DNA from 2 places in the Furfurilactobacillus sp. W61-4 genome. Region 1 is predicted to be linked to the other one. Evidence: predicted binding sites of a transcription regulator. Region 1 holds the regulator's gene; the other holds the start of a gene.
The links. Region 1 encodes CtsR, which represses protease genes until heat stress. Its sites were predicted from a motif close to TTGGTCAAAAAAGGTCAAANA; they were not measured.
Positions count from the first base shown of each region.

Region 2: AC27FN_RS09745 (ATP-dependent Clp protease ATP-binding subunit) is a predicted target of CtsR. The motif match lies at 2,890-2,910, and genes of this name have one in related genera.

Region 1 covers NZ_BAAJNZ010000006.1:46,515-51,725, reverse strand. Annotated here, with positions in the region: gene AC27FN_RS08360 (ATP-dependent Clp protease ATP-binding subunit) at 1-1,821, opposite strand, end outside; gene AC27FN_RS08355 (CtsR family transcriptional regulator) at 1,847-2,320, opposite strand; gene tenA (thiaminase II) at 2,689-3,351, opposite strand; gene AC27FN_RS08345 (D-2-hydroxyacid dehydrogenase) at 3,507-4,505, opposite strand; gene AC27FN_RS08340 (DMT family transporter) at 4,620-5,211, opposite strand, start outside.
Region 2 covers NZ_BAAJNZ010000009.1:13,457-18,667, reverse strand. Annotated here, with positions in the region: gene AC27FN_RS09750 (MucBP domain-containing protein) at 1-183, opposite strand, end outside; gene AC27FN_RS09745 (ATP-dependent Clp protease ATP-binding subunit) at 542-2,809, opposite strand; gene AC27FN_RS09740 (LTA synthase family protein) at 3,199-5,211, opposite strand, start outside.

The sequences.
Region 1 (5,211 bases):
ATATCCTGGGGCTGCCCCAATCAACCGACTTGAACTAAAGCGTTCTTGATATTCTGACATATCAACCCGAATCATATTATCTTCTGAACCAAACATGGCCTCGGCTAAAGCTTTGGCCAACTCAGTTTTTCCGACTCCAGTAGGTCCAAGAAACATGAAAGATCCAATCGGACGATTTGGATCTTTCAACCCAGATCGAGCACGGCGAATCGCCCGTGCAACCGCAGAAATGGCTTCGTCTTGACCGACTACCCGTTCATGTAAAACCTTTTCTAGGTTGAGTAATCGTGACTCTTCGTCTTTTCGCAGTTGTGTCAGCGGCACACCAGTCCATTCTGAAACAACTTCGGCAACATCCTCTTCAGTCACTTGTAGCTCATAATGTGGCTGGCCGCTGAGCTTTTCATTGTCCTGTTCATCCAAGAGCTTATCAACGCGTTTTCGCATTGCCATCTCTTTTTCACGAATTGCAGCCGCACCTTCAAAGTCCTGATTCTCAATCGCCGCTTCTTTTTGTTGCTGTAAGTCAGTTAACTTATCTTCTTGCTTAGCTAATTTTGTCTTGTGACCGGCAGCATCAATACGAACCTTGGCACCGGCTTCATCCATCAAATCGATCGCTTTATCAGGCAGAAAACGCTCCGTGATATAGCGAGCCGATAGCTTGACCGCCGCACTAACTGCGTCATCAGTAATCTCAACTTGATGATGTTCTTCATAACGTGGCTTTAATCCCGTTAAGATTTCCACAGCTTCAGCTTCCGTCGGTTCATCGACTTGAACTGTTGCAAACCGGCGTTCCAACGCGGCATCAGATTCAATGTACTTTTGATATTCGTTTAAAGTTGTCGCGCCAATTGTTTGTAGTTCACCACGAGCCAAGGCCGGCTTCAAAATGTTAGAAGCGTCAATCGCACCCTCAGCACCGCCAGCGCCAATTAGTGTGTGTAACTCATCGATGAATAAGATCACATGTCCGTCATTGTAAATTTCTTCAATGACTTTCTTCAGCCGATCTTCAAACTCACCACGATACTTAGTGCCAGCAACCAAGGAGCCCATATCAAGCATCATCAAACGTTTGTCGCTTAAGTCTTCAGGCACGTCGCCAGCGACAATCTTTTGAGCTAATCCTTCAGCAATCGCTGTCTTCCCCACCCCAGGTTCACCAATTAAAACGGGGTTGTTTTTGGTTCGACGACTCAAAATCTGGATGACCCGCTTAACTTCTTTGCTCCGACCAACAACCGGATCCATCTGGTTATCCGCCGCCAAAGCCGTTAAATCGCGTGCTAACGAATCTAGTGTTGGTGTTCCTTCTGTTTGCTGCTTATTATTGGCAGCCTTGCTCATTTGTTGTCGACGCCGTGGTGAATCAGTAATTCCTAGCTTACGCAGAATCACTTTGCGTGCTTGAGCCAAGTCGAGATTTAACGTCACCAAAATACGTGAAGACAAAATGCTTTCATCAGAAAGTAGCGCCAATAATAGGTGCTCGGTCCCAATCTTGGTCGCACCCAACCGTTTCGCTTCATCACCAGCGATCGTGAGAATATCCTTCGCCTTTGGTGAATAAGGAAGGTACGTCTCTTTGTCAACATTAGTTAACGTTCCATAACCAGTGAACCGTTCGATTTCTTCACGGACATCTTCTTCAGTAATATTGAATTGTTGTAAAACTTTACTAGCGATCCCATTTTGTTCAATGGTTAAAGCAAGGAGCAAATGCTCAGTGCCGACCGCCTGGTGTTTAAAATACTTCGCTTGTTCTTGCGCCAAAACGAGAACATCTTTAGCACTCGGGGTAAATAAATTGTCCATTTGCTGTCCTGCCTTTCATTAACGCTCAGTCTTCAAACCGTAAACGATTCAGCACGCCAATCAGGATACGGGCGCGTAGCGTATTTTCCACCTCATGGTCAGCCACGGCCAAGGTGTCTTTATCAATTGCCGCTAAAATAATATTGGCCTCGCGTTCCTTGAGTACACCGTCGTTGAATAATGAATTAATAATCGCATATGCGTCGTGTTGATTAATGGCATCGCCCACGACGTCGCTAAGCAGACTATCGAGCACATCCGTATCTGCCAACAAATTAACTTTTTCGATCCGGATATAGCCACCGCCGCCGCGCTTACTCTCTACGATGTAGCCATTCTGGATGGTGAAGCGGGTTTTGATCACGTAATTGATTTGTGAAGGAACGACATTAAATTGGTCGGCAATATCAGAACGGCGGATTTCCACCTGTTCTTCATCAGCCAAGATACCCTTCAAATATTTCTCAATCACATCCGAAATGTTAGTTGGTCCTTCCATGATTGCTCACCCCAGTCTTTGACTAATATTGACTATATTATACGAACCCTGACTAAATTTGCAATCATAAAGGATTCAAAGGCCTCGGTAGGCCCAAATAAAATACCACTGACACATGCCTCGGTCATCCAGACGCGTAGAACGCGGAAACGGGACATAAGTCGGACAGTGACGCGTGTTGCGGGCGAACTACAAACGATGACATTTTTTCATCGTTTACAATTCACTTTTCGGCGGCGTCACTTGACTTTATGTCCCGTGTCTTGATGATTCAGATTAGTAATGAAATGTACTTCTGTGGCAATTTTATTGGTCTTCACAAACAACGCCCTGTCATCATACGAGGCTAACTAACGTAACGAAAATAATCATAGCTGCCATTGTTGATGATCAAGTGCCATTTGCCAAAAGTTGAGTTCAAAATACGTACTCCGCGCAAATGCGGCCATCATTTGTGCCCGTCCCGCTTGATCTGTGGCAGCGGCAACTTGGTCAGTCAATTCGATTTGGGTCGCCACAGCGTCAGTATAATCAGCGGCTTGGTAACTGTCTAACCAGGCCTGATAGACAGGAACCGGTGAGTTCACCCCTTGTAAGGCAGCACCAATATCCGCATACAACCAAGCACAAGGTAGTAGACCGGCAATGGCGGCAGCTGGTCCCGCCTGTGATAGCGTCCGATACATGTGCGACGTATAAGCATAGGTTGTCGGTGCCATTGGCGTCTGTGTCACATCGCTTGGCGTAATCGCTAACGGTTTAAAAAACGTCGTTCGGGTTGTGATTTCACCAGCCCGCAGACCGTTCGCCAAATCTGTTAAAAGCTGTTTGACCTGTTTGTTTTCAGCTACTTGCGCCGTTAAATCGTGCACCCGCGCAAAGTCATGCAAATAATGATGATCTTGAATGATGTAATAACGAAAGGTTGCTTCAGGCAGAGTACCATCACGCAGTTGCTGAATAAATGGATGCTGAATGCTGGCTTGCCAAAGTGACCGGTTGGCTTGGTAGGCGTTTTGACTGAAAGACATGATAAGACTCCTTTACTGAAGAAAGTGCCATGCGTCTCACCTAGTATAGCCGATAAAACCCATGCCTTCATCATGAAAGCATGGGTTTTACATAATCGATACTAGCTCTTTACAAACAGACGAACACATTTATATCCGGCGTTACCAAATCCTGATTAGTCAAACGAAACGACATTGTCAGCCGTGCCAGTTTCGATTAACTGACGATTGTTGTTTAAAGCAAACTGCACCATGTTACGAACCGCTGTCTTCGTGTAGAACGCAATGTGCGGACTCACCAAAACGTTGTCCCGTGACATCAAATCTTTTAACCGTTCGTCAGGAATGGCATCAAATTGACCAAAATCAGCATTAAAGATGCCGACTTCACCCTCATAAACGTCCATGGCAACACCACCGACTTTACCAGAATCCAAAGCAACGATTAAGTCATCGGTGTCTAACAAATCACCACGAGCCGGATTCAAGATGATCACGCCATCTTTCATCTTACTGAAGGCTGCTGCATTTAACATGTGATAGTTTTCTTTAGTGGCTGGCGCGTGCAAAGAAATAACGTCGGCTTGTGCATATAGTTCATCTAACGTATCAACATACATGCCCGTTTTTTCTAACTCAGGATTTTTGAAGACATCATACGCCACAACTTTGGCACCGAAGCCTTGATAAATTTGAATAGCTGCTCGGCCAATTCGCCCAGTTGCGATGACCCCAACAGTCAACGTGTTCAACTCAGTGGCAATATCTGGTGCCCAGCGTAAGTCACCCTTTGCTTGCCGACGTTCGAATTGTTTTGTGTGACGTAATAATCGCATTAATTCGGTTACGGTAAATTCAGCAATTGCGGCAGGTGAATAGGCTGGAACGTTGGTGACACGTAAGCCAGTCCGTTTAACTGCTTCTGCATCGACGTTATCCACCCCGACATTACGCAAGGACATATTTTTAACGCCTAGTTCTGCTAAACGATCAATAACCGCAGCTGTGTAAGGCTTTTGTTGATAAACGACCGCCCCATCAAAACCGGCTGCTTGATCCACAGTCTCTTCTGTTAACAACTCACTAGTTGCTTTGACTTCAATTCCTTGGCTTTGGGCCCATTCATCAACATATGGACGCTCGTCATCACGAATTCCGTAAGCAATAATTTTCACGTTAAAAACCTCCATTTAATTTCAGTAACAAACTAATTATACCACGCTTGCGTGCGGTTCCATAAGTTACCAAGACATCAATTGAATTATCTTGAACCAACTCATATAAGTTCATCAGTTTGGCCGCTTATAGCCCAAGGTCAACATCACCACCGCTAAGATGATTAAACTACCGCCTAGGCCATCAGCCCATGAAAATGGAATATGCAGCACCGTAATCGAAATTACCGTCGCTGCAAGGGGTTCAAAGGCATCTAAAAGGCTAGCCGTTGTGGGTGAGATATACCGTAGGCTAGCAGAATACATGACAAAGGCAATTAAAGTTCCAAATAAAACAACCAGACCGATGGCAAGGAGCGTTCGACTGGTTAATGGCGGTACACCGACCCAAGCTGGTTGAATGACATTCATGGCCAAACCACCGATTAAAAGTCCCCAGCCATTGACATTGATGGCTCCGAAGCGCGGCAATAATGGTCGAGGTAGCAACGTACTGGTTGCCACGGCAATCGCTGACATCAAACCCCAAAACAACAGCCCCGGAGAGACGGCCAAATGATCGATACGACCGTGGGTAACCACAAAAAAAGCACCAGCTAGTGCTAGTAACATCCCAATGCTTTCTGCACGGGATGGAATTTCGTGGTGAAAAATCAGGTAATAACCGGCAATAACCAAGGGGCCGAGAAATTGCAAAATGGTCGCC
Region 2 (5,211 bases), on a different contig from region 1:
GAACCAACCTTCAAGCGTACCTGTATGATGCAATAACCTAAAATCATTGATTTCTGGCACGTCAACTTTAAAGGGTTCGCCAACATTACCCCGCAGTACTTTTGGTTCAAGCAAGGTTTTACCTGAATCAACATCGGTGTAATAAACCCAGACTGGTACACCTTCGACTAAATTGTCACTCATAATTGCAGACCCCATTGCACTTAGTATTAGTCATAGTATAGCGCAAAGGACAGTCAAACGGCAGAACGATTTAAATCGCTTAGTGAAATCCTAAAGAGTCAAACATGCTAAAAATACTTTTGATTTGATGTGATGTGGGGCGCTTTTTGCTGTTATACCGTGAATCTGGTGCATACCAGAATATTGTTTGACCATTACATTGATTAAGCCAAACAGCTAGCATATAAAGAGTTAAAAATCAGAAAATCGGCAGGATGGTCGGCCCTGGACATTGTTGGTAAGGGATCAAAGACTAGCAGGATTTACCAAATAAAAAGTCCCACCAACAAAATGGCGAGACTTTAAGTGGTTCATTAGATTACTTTGTTTGTTCTGCGTTTTGAGCAACTGAAGCTGGCTGAGCCTGGTCATCAGCTTCAACTTTGATCTGGTCACCATCCATGACCGCAACTAAGTTGTGCGCATCAGGATTATCCAGGAAGAAGTCGGCAATCCGGTCTTCTAATTGCTCTTGAATGACACGACGTAATGGGCGGGCCCCCATGGTTGGGTTGTAGCCAAGGTCAACTAACTTAGCCTCAACTGGCTTAGTAACGCGAATGTGCAAGTTACGCGTATCCAATTGATCGTTAACGTCAGTCAACATCAATTCAACGATTTGACCAAGATCATCCTTACTCAAGGAGTTAAATTCAACGATATCGTCGAATCGGTTCAAGAATTCTGGTTTGAAGTAATTGCCTAACTTAGCCATCAGACTAGCGTGAGTATCTTGAGCGGCCCCAAACCCGACACTATTTTCACCGGAATCACCAGAACCCGCATTCGAGGTCATGATGATGATCGTATCCTTGAAGGAAACCGTGCGACCTTGTGAATCAGTCAGGCGACCGTCATCTAAGATCTGTAAGAACATGTGCATAACATCCGGGTGGGCCTTTTCGATTTCGTCCAACAGAATTAGTGAGTAAGGGTGTCGACGAACTTGTTCAGTTAATTGCCCAGCTTCTTCGTAACCCACATAACCAGGTGCCGAACCAATTAGTTTAGAAACGCTGTACTGTTCCATGTATTCACTCATATCAAAGCGAATCATGGCATCCTTCGAACCAAATAGTTCCTTAGCCAATTGCTTGGCCGTTTCTGTTTTACCAACTCCGGTTGGACCGACGAAGAGGAAGGAGCCAATTGGCCGACCAGTTTGATTCAACCCAATTCGGTTACGGCGAATCGCCCGAGCAACTTTATCAACAGCCTGATTTTGACCGATAACATGAGCTTCCAAACGTTTGTCAAGATCCTTCAGCTGACTCTTTTCTTGCGTTTGTAGATCACTAACAGGGATATCCGTCTTTTCTTCGATGATGTGTTCGATGTCTTTTTCTGTGACAGTGGCCGCATCATCAGATTGCGGATTCTCTTCGGCGTCCTTTTTAGCCCGTTCAAGCTGGTTGACTTGGTCACGGTAATAAGCTGCTTTCTCGTAATCTTCCTTGTCCAAAGCAGATTGTTTGTGCGCTTCAGCAGTGTGAATCTTATCTTCATAAGAAGTTGGGTCGACATTGCGTAACGTCAGGTTCTTCTTAGAGCCGGCTTCATCGACCAAATCGATCGCTTTATCCGGTAAGAAACGATCCTGGATGTAGCGAGCTGACAAACGAGCAGCCGCTTCAATAGCGGCATCAGAGTAGTGGACGTGGTGATAGTCTTCGTAGCGCTTCTGAATGCCCTTTAGAATGGAAATCGTATCTTCAATCGATGGTTCTTCAACTTCGATTGGCTGGAAACGACGGGCCAATGCCGCATCTTTTTCAATGTCACGGTATTCCTTTTGCGTGGTTGCGCCAACCAACTGGAATTCACCACGGGCTAAAGCTGGCTTCAAAACGTTACCAGCGTCCATACCACCTTCAGCATTTCCGGCGCCGACGACTTCATGGATTTCATCGATAAAGAGGATGATATCATCATTCTTGGAGACTTCATCCATCAGTTGTTGCATCCGCTGTTCAAACTGACCACGGATCCCTGTTCCTTGAACAAGGGACACGACATCCAACCGGATAATTTGTTTATTAAGTAATTTTTCTGGCACTTTACCGTTAACGATGGCCTGCGCCAAACCCTCAACGACGGCCGTCTTACCAACACCGGCTTCCCCAATTAGAACGGGATTGTTCTTGGTCCGACGGTTTAAAATTTCAATAACACGATCGATTTCGCCATCACGACCGATGACTGGATCGATTTTCCCCGCCTTGGCTTGATCAGTTAGGTTTAACCCATATTGATCGAGCAGTGGGTGCTTACTGTTGCGGTTGTTACCGCCGTTATTATTACCACCACGGCCAGCTTGGGTTGCTGGGCCTTGCTGGGCCTGCTGGAAGTTATTTGCATTGACGTTCCCATTTTGCATTGCCGCAAAGAGATTGTCCAAGTTACCAAAGCCAAATGGATCTTGAGCCATGTTTGAGCCTCCGTTTCTATTACCATTCATTAAATTATTGCCTGCTTGTTGGAGAAGTTGATAGCAATCTTGACACAAATTTACTTGCATTTGTTGCCCATTCATATTGACGCCTAAATGGATTGTTGCCTCATTCTTCTGGCAGTTTTGACAAAGCATGTCGTGATCACTCCTTCATCAGTATTCATCAAACGACCTGCTAGTTGCCAGGCGTGATGGAAAAGGCGTTAGTTAAATTTTGTTTGACCAACATTGACCTTTAGCTAGTATTATACACGCTAACTTTATGTGTGCAAGTCAATTGCCTCTTTTTTTAGCACTTTATTTGTGAGAGTGCTAATTAGTCAATCGGTGCGGCTAAATAAAAATGGAGCTACGACATGACTCCGTTTTGCCAACGAGTACCAACGAAAATAGCGCTGTTTCCCGAGCTTTGGGAAGCGGCACTATTTATGTTGAACGGAATTGGCAGGCCTTTGGCGCACGTCATCGGGGGGCACCGTTCGTCTTACATATACTTATGTCACAAGTCCGAATTCACAGATTATTTATTTCATGAAGTGTTGTGACTCAATGTAGTGATGACCAGCCGTGATGTCATATTGGACCAGTTGGTAGTCGTGAAGTAACTGCTGCTGGTTAGCAGATAATTGGTGTTCACTGATCGGATGGCCGGTTGAATTAGTGTATTCAGTGGCGGCATTGAAGTTGTTGACAGATCCTTCCTTTGAACTGGTTGACATTGCCGGCAACTGTTCTAAAAGTTCTGTCTGTAACGCGTAATAGGGAGAAACTTTTGCATTTAGTTGTTTTAAAACTAAGGCCGGAAACGAGTAGGGCGCAACCACCGGCTGATTGACTTTTTGCTTAGCACCGTGGGCACGAGCATAGCGATTTGAGTACACAAAGTAGTCGGTTTCGTGCAACGCTTGACCATCCTTTTTCATCGATAAACCATCATAAATGCCAGGCAGATGGTCACCATACCAAACTAAAGTGATTGGTCGATCGATTAGATCAAGCTGTTCAATGAACTTTTTGACTTGTTGATCGCTAATTGAGATCCCCTTGGCATAGTTTTCAATGGATCGTTGGCTTGTTTCACTGGCGAAAGCCTGACCCGTCACTTTGAACTGATTGTGCGCGTAATAGTTATCAAAGGGCATGTGATTTTGCATCGTCACTAGATTAATGAACTGACCGTTGGCATGGTGTTTCAATTGTCGAAGGGTATTTTGATAAGCGGTTTGATCGGACAGATAGGGATTTGTGCCCACATGATGTTGATTGGTGATGGGTGAGGAACTGCCTAAATAGTCAAATTGGTTAAACCCAAACTTTTTATAAACGGTGATGCGATCATATAAATTACCCGTGTAAGGGTGGATGCCCACGGAATAAGGGAAGAGATTATTAAATGCTGGGGTGTAGGCTGCGTTTGGGACGAGTTGCGTGTACGGCGTTGGCAGCGTTGGCGAAAAATTGGTAATGGAGAGGCCCGTGAGCGTTTGATATTCCATATTGGCGGTTCCACCACCATATCCGGAGCTCATCATCAAGCCAGCAGTGGTGTCGCGCTTAATTGAGGAAATAAACGGAAGCGGATTATGATTGACTTTGAGCTGTGGTACCCGTCGAGGATCGGAAAAGCTTTCGCTCAAATTGAAAATAACGGTTTGGTTGCTGATATCGGTCGTTCGTGTGCGATTTATCTGCCGGGCTTGTTGTTGATAGCGATGGACGAGGCGCGACATGGCTTGCTTAGAATAGTCAGCCGGTTTAGCCATAATTTTGACGTCAATATTATTTAAAAATTGGATCACCGGGCCGTTGATCTGGGCGCCAATGGTTTGTGAATAAAACGATGGATCATCGCCCATGGTTTTGACAAATTGACCAGGAATGCTAGCGACGTGATTGAACTGAATGGGACTTATTAGGATCATTACCCCCAATACTAATCGACTGATCCGTGACGAAGTGGACAGTGTTTGGGTCTGCACGTGGCCGGTTAACCACCAAATAAGGCCAATAAGTGCGATCAGGGCGATCGCTGCGTTAATTATAATTTTCTGATCGACCATGGTCAGAATATCTTTATATCCGCTGACCATTAGGACTTCTGAGGGTAAAATTGGTTCAGCACGCAGCTTGATTTTAATTAGTGTCGCCGTGATCACCAGCCCCATTGCCGCAATCGTCAATATTAATGCGGTCCAGTATTGATTAAATAGGGCTCGAAGGATCGAGTAGGTTGTGTAAATAAAAAGTAAGTTAAGCCAAATTAGTGATTGGCGTAGGAAAAAGATGGCCGGCCAGGCGGGGGCTTGATCCGGAACAATCCAGGTGGTCACGATCCAGTTAGGGTTCATGATGACGATGCTGAAATAACTACAGAAATATAGTGAAGCAAAGACAACGATGGGCTGCCAATGTCGTTTAGCCAATTGATAAGGGTGCTTTGTGATTTCCAAAAGGGCATTTCGGCTGAGCGTCATTAATTGATGAAAGTAACGGGATCGCTCAATGAGCATTAAAATGCCAACTTCGAACCAGCTGAT